Regions from separate parts of the Gordonia sp. UBA7860 genome, predicted to be linked through region 2. Evidence: predicted binding sites of a transcription regulator. Region 2 holds the regulator's gene; the other holds the start of a gene.
What was found. The regulator LexA, encoded in region 2, represses DNA repair genes until DNA is damaged. The targets are predictions, from matches to a motif close to CGAACANNTGTTCG.
Positions count from the first base shown of each region.

Region 1: B3T59_RS01370 (DUF222 domain-containing protein) is a predicted target of LexA. The motif match lies at 2,056-2,069, and genes of this name have one in related genera.

Region 1 is NZ_DLSO01000010.1:19,313-26,782, forward strand. It holds gene B3T59_RS01355 (phosphoribosyltransferase) at 1-474, opposite strand, end outside; gene B3T59_RS01360 (nuclear transport factor 2 family protein) at 490-951, opposite strand; gene B3T59_RS01365 (SCO6745 family protein) at 1,051-1,929, opposite strand; gene B3T59_RS01370 (DUF222 domain-containing protein) at 2,088-3,713, shown strand; gene B3T59_RS01375 (TetR/AcrR family transcriptional regulator) at 3,849-4,538, shown strand; gene B3T59_RS01380 (MFS transporter) at 4,535-5,815, shown strand; gene B3T59_RS01385 (neutral/alkaline ceramidase) at 6,028-7,470, shown strand, end outside.
Region 2 is NZ_DLSO01000165.1:357-7,826, reverse strand. It holds gene B3T59_RS20330 (PTS fructose transporter subunit IIABC) at 1-1,009, opposite strand, end outside; gene B3T59_RS20325 (1-phosphofructokinase family hexose kinase) at 1,110-2,075, opposite strand; gene B3T59_RS20320 (DeoR/GlpR family DNA-binding transcription regulator) at 2,072-2,842, opposite strand; gene ptsP (phosphoenolpyruvate--protein phosphotransferase) at 3,113-4,828, shown strand; gene lexA (transcriptional repressor LexA) at 4,874-5,614, opposite strand; gene B3T59_RS20305 (LysM peptidoglycan-binding domain-containing protein) at 6,025-6,465, shown strand; gene nrdR (transcriptional regulator NrdR) at 6,610-7,158, shown strand; partial or broken gene B3T59_RS20295 (DUF3418 domain-containing protein) at 7,132-7,470, opposite strand, start outside.

The DNA of each region.
Region 1 (7,470 bases), on a different contig from region 2:
CGCCACCCGAACGGCACGCGCGGCAACCGCCATCGTGGCACCCGTCGCGATCCCGTCGTCAACCAGGACGACAAACCTTCCGTCGAACGAATACGGTTGCCGTTCTTGGCGATATCTCGTCTCTCGCTCGACGCGCAGCGCGTCTTCACGCAGCACGATCTCGTGCAATTGCCGATCTGACACCCCTAGTCGCCGCGGCACGTCGTCGGCCACGAACACCTGCCCCGCCGCCAGCGCACCCATCGCGTACTCCGGCTGTCCGGGAGCGCCGAGTTTGCGCACAACCAGCACCTCGAGCGGCAGGTTGAATGCCTCGGCGACCTCACGACCGACGGGCACACCACCCCGCGCGAGGCCGACGATCAGCGGAAGTGGTTGCTCTGCAGACGAACTCGGTACGATCCCGCCGGTCTCGCTGATACGGCCGGCCAATGCTCGGCCGGCGTCGGCCCTATCCGCGAAGAGGCGTGACATCACCGGTCCTCGAACTCACGACGAGGCGGCGAGGGTGATCGCCTGGCCAACTGTGACGGAAAAGCTCGGTATGTCCTTCAGATCGATCGTCGCCTCGTACGTCCGGTCGTAGCCGGTCGCGCAGATACGCCAGCCGTCGTCGGTTCGGCGGTAGGTATCCGCATAGAACGCCGCTCCGATCATCATGAAGGAGAACTCCGGCACGATGACGCGATCCTGCAGGTACCACCGACCGGTCGCGGAATCGCCGTCGACGACGATCTCGGGATGATCGACGCGATGCTCGGTGATGACACCCGGTCCGACGGAGCCGCGCATGTATCCGACTAGTTCATCTCTGTCACCGAAGGACAGCTTCTCGCCATAGTCGCCGGTGACGTCCTCGGTGAGCGTCGCGGCGAATGTATCCCAGTCCTTGGTGTCGAGTGCCCGCAGGTAGCGGTACTTGAGCGCCTTCACTTGCTCGAGATCGTCCATGCCCAACGTCTACTCCGCCCCGCTCGTCGGCGGGGGCGTTTGGGCACAACCGCTCGCGTCAGGCCTATCGCACTAACCGGACACAGCGCCTGCGGGGTACTACTTCTTCTTGGTCCCCGGAAGCACGCCCGCGTCGATCACGGCCTTCACATACGGCCGGGAACGCTCGAGTAGTTTGTTTACATCCTCACTCGCCCATGCCGATCCGGTGATGGCGTCCGTCTCGGCTTCGATCGCGCGGTAGAGATCGAGACCGGCCGGGGTCAACTCGTGACCGTCGTCGACTCTGGTGGCGAGCCCACGCTCGACGAGCCTGTCGACCGAAGCCTCCCACGCCTCGTCCGACCAGCCGCGGGTCAGCTGAGCAAGTCGTCGACCCAATGCTCGACGTCGAATCGTCGGGTCGGGCAGCCCTGCCTCGTGGAAGGTCGCAGCGTCGATTCCGTCGAGACCGTTCTGGACGAGGACCGCAATGTGGTTGTCTCCCCGCCACTCTCGCAGCACCGATAGCGTGTGCCAGAGTGCGAGGTGGGGAGAATCCGGTGGCGTCAGCGCCGCCCACGCCGCGGCAAGCGACCTGCCTCCCGTCGGGAGGCTCGACGCGATGTCGTGGTAACGCTCAGCGAGAGAAGCCATTTCAGGTTCGACGACCCGCTCGCCCAGTATGTCGCGGAACTGTGCGTCGAGCATCTGCTCTCGACGCGCGGCAACCTTGTCGAGACCGGCCTTGCGCGCCGACTCCCATGCGTTGGTGATCAGCTCGGGCGCGAAGTTGTAGAACGACGAGACAACGACCGGGGCTGCGCAGTCGCCCAGCGGCGCGCCGCGTGCTCCGACATAGAAGGCGTGCGCGTCGAGGCCCAGATCGTCCTGTGCCGCAGTGAGTCCCGGGTTGAAGTAGGCGAGGACGTGGAACGGCTCGAGAGTTTCGTACGCCAACCTGGCGCGGGCGGCTGCGGTGTCGTCGACTGTGACCATGCGCTCCACCCTCGCGGCGGGAAGGCCCCGCGTCAAGGATGGCGTCGACGAGCCGGCCCGGGAAGTGTGCTCAACAGCCAGACAGATTCTCCTTGACATGTCCGATTTGACGGGTAGGTTGGATGTAGAACATAAGTTCGATACCGGAGACGGGCGGCATGGGGAACGAGACTTCAGACATCCACGAGGGGCAACCAACGGGCGACGATGATGCGTCGAATCCTGTTGCGCTGTATGAACAATTGCATGCATTGCTCGACCAGCTCGACGTCGTCGATACCAGTGGCGCAACGGAAGCCGAGGTGGCGGCCACGGCGATCGAGCACGAGCGCGCGGTGCGCAGAATGATCTCGATCGGCAACAGTCGAATCATGGATGTGTCCAATCGTGCGGCCTATCGTGCTGTCGGCAAACACTCGTTGTCCGACTTCATGATGGGCCCGCTGCGCCTACACGACGCAACCAAGCGCAGAGGGCAGATCCTGGCCCTCGAAGAGACCTTCACGATCACCGGCGACACGATGCCCCCTACCTACCCTCTGCTCGCCGACGCCTTGCGCAGCGGCGCACTCGGTGCCGATCACCTCACCGCAGCACTCACTGTTCTGAACAAGCTCCCGCAGGGCATCGATGCGGAACAGCTGACCCGCGCCGAAGCCGAAGTTGCCGGGTTCGCACAGAATCTCGCGCCGCGCCAGATTCTCGCCGCAGGCAATCGTCTGCTCGCCTACCTCGACCCGGACGGCACGATCACCGACGACAACGACCGCAAGCGTCAGCGCCGCCTCACCATCGATAATCAAGACACACAGTCGATGTCACGAATTCTCGGCACCCTCGATCCCACGACCCGCGCGATGCTCGATACAGCACTCGCAGCGTGGGCGGCACCCGGAATGAACAATCCTGACGACGAGGCCTCTCCCACCGGCAGCAACGAGTTCGCCGATGCGGACGCGCTCAAGGAGGCAGCGGCCCGCGACACTCGCACCCAGTCGCAGCGCAACCACGACGCGCTCTCCGCAATTCTCAGGGCAGTCCTCGACGGCGGACTGCTCGGCGCCAGTCATCGCGGACTTCCGCCACACCTCGTCGTACGCATCTCCGACACGCAGCTCCGTGAGTACGCGGGCTTCGGACAGACCACTACCGGCGCCGACATCCCGATGCCCGACTTGATCCGGTTGGCCGCACAATCGGTCATGCACCTGGCCGTGTTCTCCGAGCACACCGGCGCGCCTCTCTACTTCGGCACAGCCAACCGCCTCGCGAACGACTCGCAGCGGTTCATGCTGTTCGCGCAGTACGGCGGATGCTCCATGCCCGACTGCCCCCGCCCCTTCAGTCACTCCGAAATCCATCACGCCGAACAGGATTGGGCAAAGGGCGGACGCACCGACATCGACGAGCTCGCACCGGCCTGCGGACCCCACAACCGCGCGGTCGGCGACGGCCCCGGGCAGTTCACCACAGAGAAGATCCCCGACGGCCCCGATCGCGGGAGATACGGTTGGCGATCAAACCCCGACCCGGCGTTTCCGGACAAAGAAAACACACTGCGCACCAACAACATCCACGATCTCGACGCGATCATCGACGAGAAACTCGAGCGATGGCGAGCCGAGCTGACGCCGCCAGTCGCGGTACCAGAATCCCCAACTCCACCGCCGGCAGACCCGCGACGCATCGACGACTACACCTACCCGGAGGACGTCGCCGACGAGATCGTGCGCATGCTGCACGACGGCAGCCTGATCACCGTCGGCGAACTCGAACCCGTCTGACGGCGGCGCCGATTGCGGCGCGGTTAAATCGCCGCGCTCCTGTTGCGGATTTCGAGCGAATCCCGCACATTTGTCGACAGTTGATCGTATGGTCAACTCGCACCGACAGATGACCAGGGGGATTCGTTGCGCCGAATGACTTTCGAGGACCGGCGGCAAGCGCTGGTCGATGCCGCAGTCCGCGTCATCGCACGAGATGGGCTTGCCGCTGCGACGACCAGGGCGATCGTCGGCGAGGCAGGAATGCCTCAGGGCGCGCTCTTCTACATCTTCTCGTCCCGCGATGCGCTGATCACCGAGGTCATCACGCACATCACCGAGCAGGAGCGCCTCACCGCGGTGTTGTCTGCCGACATGGTCGCCGACGACGCGAGCCTCCACGAGGTGCTCAGCGAAGCCATGCTCGGCTACCTGCGCATGCTCGAAGAGGACCCAGCGCGTGAGCTCGCGCTCCTCGAGGTGGCGACACACGCGATCCGCCACGATCGCGCAGCCGTCAACAAGCAGTGGCAGACATACCGCAGCGCCGTCGCCGACGCACTGAGCTACCTGGCCGACCGCATGTCGATCACGTGGGAGCTACCGCTGACGCAGGTCGCCCATCTGGTGACCTCCGCGATCGACGGCCTGACGCTGTCGTGGCTGACCGACCGCGACACCGAGGCTGCGCGCCGCAATATCGACGTACTCGCCACCGCGATCGTCACGCTCGCCGCACCGACAGCGGGCTCCGCGGCGGCACCGGAAGCACAGTCGGAACCGGACACACATGCAGCACCGGAAGCACCGGAAGCACCCACAGCACCGGAGACCGACGCACGGTGACTCTCGATCACGACGCCCACCACAGTCCGACGACCCCGTGGCAACGCGTATCGTCGAAGTGGGTCGGCCTCTTCGGACTCTCCTGGCTCGGCATCTGGCTCGCGCAACTCGCGCCATTCCAGCTCACTCTTCCCAACCAGATCAACGACTGGCTCGATATCGGCACCAACGTCGACGAAAGCAATTGGCAGCGAAGCGTTCTCACATTCGGTGTGGTATCGGGTATCTCCGCGGTGTTCGCGCTCGTCGCATTCCCACTCACGGGTTCCCTATCAGATCGCACGACGAGCCGCTACGGACGACGTCGACCGTGGATCATCGGCGGCACCGCGTTGTTCGCAGCGGGGCTCATCGGACTTGGCTTCTCCGACAACATCATTGCGATAACCGTCGGGTGGTGCGCGGCGCTGACCGGCTTCAGCGCCGTGTCGGCGGCCCTGACCGCTCTGATCAGCGACCAGGTTCCCGTCTTCCAACGCGGCGTCGTATCGAGTTGGGTGTCGGCCCCGCAGGCGATCGGCGTGATCATCGGTATCGCGCTGGTGTCGGCGTTCGGGCTCGGCTTCCTCCCGTCGTACGCGCTTTTCGCGGTCGTACTGATCGCCTGCGTCGCACCGTTCGTGATGTACCTCGACGATCCGCCCATCCCGCGTCATGACAAAGGCAGGATCAGTTTCCGCGCCGTCGTATCCGAGCTGTGGGTCTCGCCACGCGAGCACCCCGATTTCGGGTGGACGCTACTCGGCCGCGTGTTGGTGAATCTTGGTAACGCCCTTGGTACTTCGCTGCTCTTCTTCTTTCTGAAGTTCGGCATCCACTCCACCGACGCCGACAACGACATCCTGCTGGTGACAGCGGTCTACATGGTGTTCGTCGTCATCAGTGCGCTGGTGTCGGGCAAGCTGAGCGACATTGTCGGGAGACGAAAGCCGTTCGTCCTCGCCGCAGGCGTGTCGCAGGGTGCCGCGGCTGTCTGCATCGCAGTCGTCGCCGACCTCCCGATGACGATGGTCGCGGCCGCACTGCTCGGCGCTGGTTTCGGCGCGTTCCTCGGTGTCGACCAAGCGCTGGCAACACAGGTTCTCCCCGACGCCGAGCACAACGGTCAGGACCTGGGAATCATGAACATCGCGATGGCCGTCCCGCAGGCACTCGGACCTCTGGTCGGCGCCGCAATCGTCGAGGTAACCGGCGGTTTCAGTGGATTGTTCGCCGCGTCAGCAGTTTTCGGAATACTGGGCGGCGTGTCGGTTCTGCTGGTACGCAGCGTGCGATAGATCGCCCGGCGCCGCCGCCATACCCGTTGGCCCACAGCATTTCCCATTGGCCAACAGCATTTCCCATTCGCCCACACCACTCCGCACCCATTCACAACACTTAGCACTCATTCACAACGCATCCACGTCTCCACTCATCGACAACAGCCACTAATCCACAACGCATCCATCGTCCATGCAGTCGAACGTCCACATTTCACCAGGGGGTCGAGATGAGCACCAACGCATCCCGCGGAACGCCGCACCACACTTCACACGACGACGCCGCACCGAGCGAAGTGAGCCGCCGCGGATTCCTCGGCGCCTCCGCGGCGGCTGTCGGAGCAGGCGTGGTCGGGATCGCCGTGACAGGCTCACTCGGAGCCGGAACAGCAACGGCCGCACCGTCGTCGGGCTATCTCGTGGGGGCGGGCAAGGGCGATCTCACCGGCGCCATCGCAGGCCAGGGAATGATGGGCTACTCCGACCTCAGCCAGGTCGCCACCGGTCTGCTGCAACGCGTGTGGGCGCGCGCCTACATCATCGCCGACGCCGCGTCGGGCAAGCGCATAGTGTTCGTCAACGCCGATCTGGCCTGCCTGTTCGAGTCCCACCGCGTAGGCGTGATGGACGAACTGCGCCAACGATTCGGCAACCTCTACACCGAGGACAACGTCAATCTCAACGCCACTCACAACCACAACACGTGCGGCGGAACCGCCTGGGACTACGCGTATACGCTTGCAGCGTTGGGTCATCGGGAGAACTCCTACCGCGCTGAGGTGGCTGGCCTCGTCGACGCAATCGTGGCTGCCCACCACTCGCTCGCGCCGGGCACACTCGAACTCGGGCATTCCGAGCTACACGACGCCAGCGCCAACCGATCGCTGCAGGCGTTCGTCAACAATCCGACTCCCGATCGTCGACACTTCCCCGAGCACATCGATCCGCAGGTCACTTCGCTGCGACTTCGTCAGGGCGGCAACGTCATCGGCGAGATCACCTGGTTCGCCACACACGGCACGTCGTTGACCGACGCCAATACGTTGATCTCGATCGACAACAAGGGCTACGCGTCGTACCTCGCCGAGCAGAGCAACCCCGACGTCGTCGCATCGTTCCCGCAGACCAACGCAGGCGACATGACTCCGAATCTCGCTGTGCGCAAACTACATCCGTCCGGGCCGACCGAGGATCACCGCGCCAACTGCACGATCATCGGACAGCGACAGTTCAAGGCCGGCGAACGAGCATTCGCCGCGGCGCGCTCGCTGACCGGCGGGCTGTCCTACGCCTACCGTTTTCTGAACCTTTCCGACATCGCGATCGACGGCGCTTACACCCCTGATGGACGCGCGGCACGTACGAGCCCCGCCATCATGGGTGCCGCAGCGGCGGCGACGAGCACCGAAGACAACACGCGCAGCCAGCTCTCCTTCCTCAAGGAGGGCACCGTACTGCCCTTCGCCGCAGCGCTCGGCGCGACGTCGAAAGTCACTCCGCCCGAATGGGTTCAGCAGGTCCAAGCACCGAAGCTGCCGTTGTTCCCCCTCGGCTACATGCCGCCTCACCCGTGGATTCAGCAGATTCTGCCGATCCAGCTGATCCGCATCGGCGATCTGGTGCTCGCAGCAGCACCCGCCGAGTTCACCATCACCGCGGGGCTGCGCGTGCGT
Region 2 (7,470 bases):
AGCTGACACCGGTCATGAGTGCCTGCTGGATCTTCTTGCCGAACGACAGGCTCGACCCCGATTCCTCCGCTGCAGCGGCACCGTCGTCCGCCGATCCGTCGACGCGTGCGGCATGCGGATTGCGCGAGGCCTCTACGGCTTCGGCAATCATCTTGTCGGGTTCGTTGATGGCGCGCTTGACCCCGGACTCGATGACCGGCTTTCCGCTGAAGCGACTCTTGCCTTTCACACCGACGTCGGTGGCGAAGATGACGGCGTCGGCGCCTGCGATGACGTCGGGGGTGAACGGCGTGGTGCCCGACGAGCCCTGCGGCTCGACATGGAAGTCGACACCCGCACGCTCCGCGGCGTACTTCAGTGCGTCGGCGGCCATGTAGGTGTGTGCGATCCCGGTCGGGCATGCGGTGATCGCGACGATCGAGGGGCGCTTCTGCGAATCGGAACCCCCCAGTGTCTTCGCGGTTTCCGCGGTCTTCGTGCCTGCTGCCGGGACCGCGGCAGTGGTGGCTGCGCCAGCCGCAGGCGTGGCGGTTGTCGACGGAGAGCCTGCCGGGGCAGGGTTGATGGCTTCATCCACGAGTTCGACGACGCGTTCGTCGCTCGGCGCCTCGCGGAGGGCGGCGACGAAGTCGGGACGCACGAGTGCTCGCGCGAGCGAGCTCAGCAGCTTCATGTGGTCGGCGGCAGCGCCTTCGGGTGCCGCGATGAGGAACACCAGGTCGGCCGGGCCGTCGGGTGCGCCGAAGTCGACCTTGTTCGACAGCCGCGCAAAGGCAAGGCTGGCGGTGGTGACCGACGCGGCGCGTGCGTGAGGAATCGCGATCCCACCGGGCAGACCGGTTGCCGACTTCGCCTCGCGGGCCAGTGCGGCGCGGCTCAGTTCGGACGGATCGGTCGTTCGCCCCGCCTCGCCGAGATTCTCGGCGAGATAGGTGATGACGGCGGCGGGATCACTGCCTGCATCGACATCGAGATGCACCGTCGCTGCGGTGATGATGTTGTCGGACATGGGTCTTCCTTCGATTTCTGTGTAATCCGGAGAGCGAGTGTTCCGGTTGTGGTCGGTGAGCTTGGTGGCGATTCGCGTACAGGAACTGGAGGCTGTGGGGTCACGTGATCGGGGCGGCTCCTGAGAGTTCGACGACATCGACCGAGTCGACGTCGACCTGTGCCGGAAGGGGTGGCTGCGTCCCTGCCAGTCCGGCGGCCGCCGAGCCGTAGGCGACTGCAGTGCGCAGACGATCGGGTTCGGAGGCGCCTGCCGTGTACGCGATGAGGTATCCGGCCAGCGACGCATCACCTGCTCCGACGGTGCTGCGCGGCACGATCGGCGGCGGAGTGGCCAGCCAACTACCCTCAGCCGTCGTGAGTACCGCACCCGCCGCACCGAGGGTCGCGAGTACCGCTCCCTGCGTGGTGGCGATCAGCGTGCGCGATGCCGCCACGACCGGCAGGTAGTCGCGCGAGGCGATGGCAGCGGTCAGTTCGGCAGGGTCGATGCCACTGACCTCGGCGAGTTCTTCGTCGTTGGGTTTGATCAGGTCGACGGGCCCCGACATCGCCGCGCCCAGGGGTGCGCCCGACGTGTCGATCGCCACGCGGCGTCCGCTGTCGACGAGGCGGTCGGAGATGCGGCGATACCAGTTGTCGGGAACTCCCGGCGGAAGCGAGCCACACAGTGCCACCCACGACGCGTCCTCGGCGCCCCGGAGTACGAGCGCTGTCAGTTCGTCGAGTTCGGAAGGCGTGAGGGTGTGACCGGGCGCATTGATCTTCGTGGTCGTCCCGTCGTTCTCGGCCACCGTGATGTTGGTTCGGATCTGACCGTCGATGTCGACCGTGCGGTACGGCAGTGCGACGGCGTCGAGCGCCGTGAGCAACGGGTCGTCGGCGTGGGCGGGCAGTACCGCGACGGTGGGGATGCCGGCTTCCGCGACGACGCGGGACACGTTGACGCCCTTGCCGCCCGGCTCGACCCGGGTGGAGGTACTGCGTTGCACCTCGCCCCGCATCAACGGTCCTGCGATCTCCAGGGTGCGGTCGAGACTCGGGTTGGCTGTGACTGTGAGGATCATGCGATCACGACCTCGATGCCGTGTGCCGAGAGCGCCGCCGAGAACTCGGGGTCGATTCCGTCGTCGGTGATCAGGACGTCCACCTCGTCGAGCGGAGCGAACGAGCTGAAGTCCTCGCGGCCCATCTTCGACGAGTCGGCCAGCACCACGACGCGCTGCGCGGCAGCCACGATGGCCGACTTGACCGAGGCCTCCTCGGCGTCGGGGGTGGACAGGCCGTGGCCCTCACTGATCCCGTTGGTGCCGAGGAAGGCAACAGATGCCCGCATCTTTCCGAGCGCTGCGACGGTCTCGGCTCCGACTGCGGCCTGCGTGAGCCCACGGACCCGACCACCGACCATGAGCAGGGTGGCCCGTTCGTGTGCGGTGAGGGCCTGCCCGAGTTGGAGACTCGTCGAGATCACCGTGAGCCTGCGATCGGCGGGCAGCAGCTTGGCGGCCTGGTAGGTGGTGGTTCCGGCATCGAAGATGACCGATCCACCGTCCGAGGGCAGAAACCGGATCGCAGCTCGGGCGATCGCTGCCTTCTCTGCGGTCTGCGAGGACTCGCGTTGGGCGAGTCCGAGCTCGTTGACCACCTCGACCGTCCCGGCCTTGACGGCTCCGCCGTGGACGCGCTGCACGCTACCGCTGCGCTCGAGCACCGCGAGGTCGCGGCGCACGGTTTCGCTCGTCACGTCGAACCTGTCGGCGAGAGCGGTCACGGATGCGCGACCGTGCGCGCGCACCTGATCGGCTATTGCTCGCTGTCGCTCTTCGGCGTACACCTGTCGTCTCCGATCTGTGGTGTGGCCAACCTTTCGGCGAACCATCTGTGGGTCTGTGTTCTGTGGATCTGGCTGCTGGTGGATCTGTGTTTTGTGGATCACCGCGTGATTGGTTCTGTGTGGGATTCAATGTTGATATATCTGTGTTTACGCCCGTATGTGTTGACAAGTCAAGCGTTGCGAGTAACTTTGATCACAGAAATTCACGACGCCGGGTATTCCTCACAGATCACCGCACCCGGCCGATCGACCCGGAAGGCAGCAGACGCAATGGAGAATCACCTGGTAACGGAGAATCGGGTCACCATGAACGGTCAGGGAGGGTTGACAGGAACACCCGTCGTCGCGGGGTTTGCCTACGGGCCGGTGTTGTGGCCGGGTAAGCGCGTCGAGTACGACGAGACGTCACTCGGCACCGATCGCGTCATCGCCGACGACGAGCGCGACGCGGAGTCGGAACGCCTCGTCGCCGCCGCGGCAGTCGTCGCGGGCAGACTGCGTGATCGCGCATCGCACGCGTCGGGAGCTGCGGCCGAGGTTCTCGCCGCGACCGCCGGGTTGGCCGAGGATCGGGGATGGATCGGTGCGGCAAAGTCCCGTGTCGCGAAGGGGGTGCCGGCACCTGCCGCCGCGGTCGCCGCAACGGCGCAGTTCTCCGAGATGTTCGCCAAACTCGGCGGGTTGATGGCAGAGCGGATCACCGACCTCAACGACGTTCGTGACCGGGTGGTCGCCGAGTTGCTCGGTCGGCCGGAGCCGGGAATTCCGACGCCGAGCCAACCGTCGATCCTCTTCGCGGACGACCTCGCTCCGGCGGATACCGCCGGGCTCGATCCCGCGGTGATCGTCGGGCTGGCAACGCGTCTCGGCGGACCGACCAGTCATACCGCCATCATCGCGCGACAATTGGGCATCCCGTGCGTGGTCGCCGTGGCGCGATTGAGTGAGATCACCAGCGGCACAATGGTTTTGCTCGACGGCGGTGCGGGGTCGATCACCGTTGAGCCGGAGGAGTCCGAGGCACGCGAACTCGTCGAGCGCAGCGTTGCGGAGGCAGCGCTTGTCGCTGCGTGGCGTGGTCCTGGCCGAACTGCCGACGGCACCGACGTCGCCATCCTGGCGAATGTCGCCGATGGTGCGTCGGCGCGTCGCGCTGCCGATGCGCCGGTCGAGGGGATCGGGCTGTTCCGCACCGAGTTGGCATTTCTCGACAGGGCAGATGAACCCGATGTCGACGAACAGACGCGTCTGTACCGCGACGTGTTCGAAGCGTTCGCGGGCCAGAAAGTCGTCATCAGAACGCTCGACGCCGGTTCGGACAAGCCGCTGGCCTTCATCGAGCACCCGGACGAGGCGAACCCCGCACTCGGCGTACGCGGTAACCGAATCGGCGATGACCACCCCGAAATCGTGCGAACTCAGCTCGACGCGATCGCGCGCGCGGCAGAAGAATCCGGTACGACGCCGTGGGTCATGGCACCGATGATCGCCACGGCCGCGGAGGCCGCACAGTTCGCCGATCTCGTCCGTCAGCGTGGTCTGACGGCTGGAGTGATGATCGAGATCCCGGCTGCGGCGATCCTGGCGCCGGCGATTCTGGCTGAGGTCGACTTCGTGTCGATCGGAACCAACGACCTCACGCAGTACACGATGGCGGCCGACCGGATGTCGGCAGAACTCGCCGAACTGACCGACCCGTGGCAACCCGCGGTGCTCGCACTCATCTCTCAGGTCGCGACGGCCGGCGCCCAGCAGGGCAAGCCCGTCGGCGTCTGTGGTGAGGCCGCGGCCGACCCGTCGCTCGCGTGTGTGCTCGTCGGACTGGGAGTCACCTCGCTGTCGGCGGCTCCGGCCGCGACAGCAGCAGTCGGGGCGAAGCTGTCGACGGTAACCATGGAGCAGTGCCGGACCGCGGCAGCTGCCGCGCTTGCCACCTCGAGTCCGGCACTCGCCCGACGTGCCGCTGCCGAAAAACTCGACCACTGATACAGGCCCCGCTGGTCAGTGACCTGCGGGGCCAGGTTCAGTGCATCACACCCGACGCATGACCGTCACGACCTTGCCGAGGATGGCGGCGTCGTCTCCGGGGATCGGATCGAAGAGCGGGTTGTGCGGCATCAGCCAGACGTGGCCGTCTTTGCGTTTGAAGGTCTTCACCGTCGCCTCGCCGTCGATCATCGCTGCGACGATGTCGCCGTTGTCGGCGACGTTCTGCTGACGTACGACGACCCAGTCGCCGTCGCAGATCGCGGCGTCGATCATCGATTCGCCGACGACGCGGAGCAGGAACAACGAGCCCTCACCGACGAGCTCACGCGGGAGCGGGAAGACGTCTTCGACCGCCTCCTCCGCGAGAATCGGACCGCCCGCCGCGATACGGCCGAGTACCGGAACGAACGTGGGCGTCGGGAGATCTCCGTTGATGGCATCGGAGTGCGGTGCGTCGGGAGCCTCGGAGACGTTGACCGCTCGCGGACGGTTGGCGTCCCGTTTCAGCAGGCCCTTGCGCTCGAGGGTGCGCAACTGGTGAGCGACCGATGAGGTGGACGTGAGGCCGACGGCGTCGCCGATCTCTCGAATGCTCGGCGGATATCCACGCTCGCGTACCGACTTTCGGATCACATCGAGGACGTCACGCTGGCGACCGGTGAGTGTGGCCTCGGCGACGGCCGGATGGATCGGTGCCTCCTCGCCGCCTTCGCTCTTCTTTCCTTCGACGCTGCGACCGTTGCCCTTGGGCGACGACGGGCTGCGTCGTGACTTCTCTGTCATCGGTTCCGTCCTTCCTGATCTTGAAGCGGCTGCTGTTGTGAACTGGCTGCTGTTGTGAAGCGGGGTGGGTGCGTCTTTCTTCCATCGTCTGGCGCCGACAGTAGCGGAGGCCACGGACAACATCAAACATTTGTTCGACGTGTCGCAGGACTTTGTCGGACCCCTCTGGTAGAACTCGAACATCAGTTCATCGAACGCTTGATCGACCATTGGAGGTAGCGATGACCAGCCTGATGACAAACCCGGTGACCCGCTCGGTTCCCAGCACGTCGAGTGCATCCGTGGCAACACCGCCGACCGCCCGATCTGCACCCCCTCGACCTGCACAAACGCCTCGTTCCCGGGTTCACCGCGCCACGGTGGTCAGTGGACGCGCGCCGTCGAATGCCGTCCGTAGCGAAGAGCTGCGTGTGGCGGGACGTGTTCGAACAAGTGAGGTCCGACGGGCAGCCGGCGCAGACGTCTCGCCGCAGCGTCGACATCGGATCACGTTCGATCACGGCACCTCTACGCGTCCCGCAGGCACGCGATGCGCCGGTGGCGTCGGCGAGCTGGTGGCGGCCCGTCGACGACGGGCTGCGATATTGGCGGTGCTCGCGGGAATCGGTTTGGCACTGACCGTGTGGGTGGTCGGGACCATCGGTGCCGACTACCAGCGGGCGAATATGCCGGCTTCGACCTCTACGCAGGTGGTCCATGTGCGTTCCGGCGAATCGCTGAGCTCGATCGCGGCGCGGGTCGCGCCCGATATGCCGCGTCAAACCGTCATCGACGAGATCATCGACCTCAACGATCTGCCGTCGAGCGGGCTGCGCGTTGGCCAACCGCTTGTCACACCCGCGTACCGCTGAGCGCTGGCGGTATTCTCGATGTCACAGGGTCCAGTCGGAAACCGACACGGTCACCGCTGCGGTTTCGCTTCCGCCGGTCGTCAGACGATCGGACCACGCCAGACCGACGGAGCCGCTGCGTCCCGAGATTCGCACGAGGACTACATGCGCTGCCCGTTTTGCAAGAACGAAGACACCAAGGTCGTCGATTCGCGTGTCGCCGATGAGGGGCAGGCAATCCGCCGACGTCGCGCGTGCAGCGAATGTGGGCGACGTTTCTCCACGGTCGAGAGTGCTGTTTTGGCAGTCGTGAAGCGAAACGGAGTGACCGAGCCGTTCAGCAGAGAAAAGGTGATGCGCGGGGTGCGCCGCGCATGCCAGGGACGTCACGTGAACGAAGACGATCTCGCACAGTTGGCTCAGCAGGTCGAAGACGCTGTCAGGTCGTCGGGTTCGGCTGAGATCCCCAGCAACGAGGTCGGTCTGGCCATTCTCGGCCCGCTGCGCGACCTCGACGAGGTGGCATATCTACGTTTCGCCTCGGTCTATCGCTCGTTCGATTCGCTCGAAGACTTTCAACGCGAGATCGACGACCTCCAGGGCAACCTCACCGGTTCCCACGAAGGCGCAGACGACCTCGACACCCCGCCCGCCGTCGACTCAGCGACGACTCCACCGCGTCCGGTGTCAACCGAGTCGGTCAAGAGCTCGTAGCGCGCGTTTCTCCGAAATGGGATAGGCGGTCCCGAGCTTCTGGGCGAAGAGGCTGACCCGAAGTTCCTCGACAATCCACTGCGCTTCCTCGCTGACGGCGTCTCGGCGCGATTCGGGGAGCTGTGTCAGGCGCTGGTTCCACCGCTCGGTGACTCTGTCGATGGCGGCCATTCCATCGCGGTCGCGAAGGGCCGCGGCAGGGAGTTGCTCGAGACGCTGCCGTGCGGCGGTCAGGTATCGCGGAACGTGCTGCAGGTGTTCGCGTGCCGTGGCCAGGACGAATCCGTCGAAGACCAGGTTGTTGAACTGTTC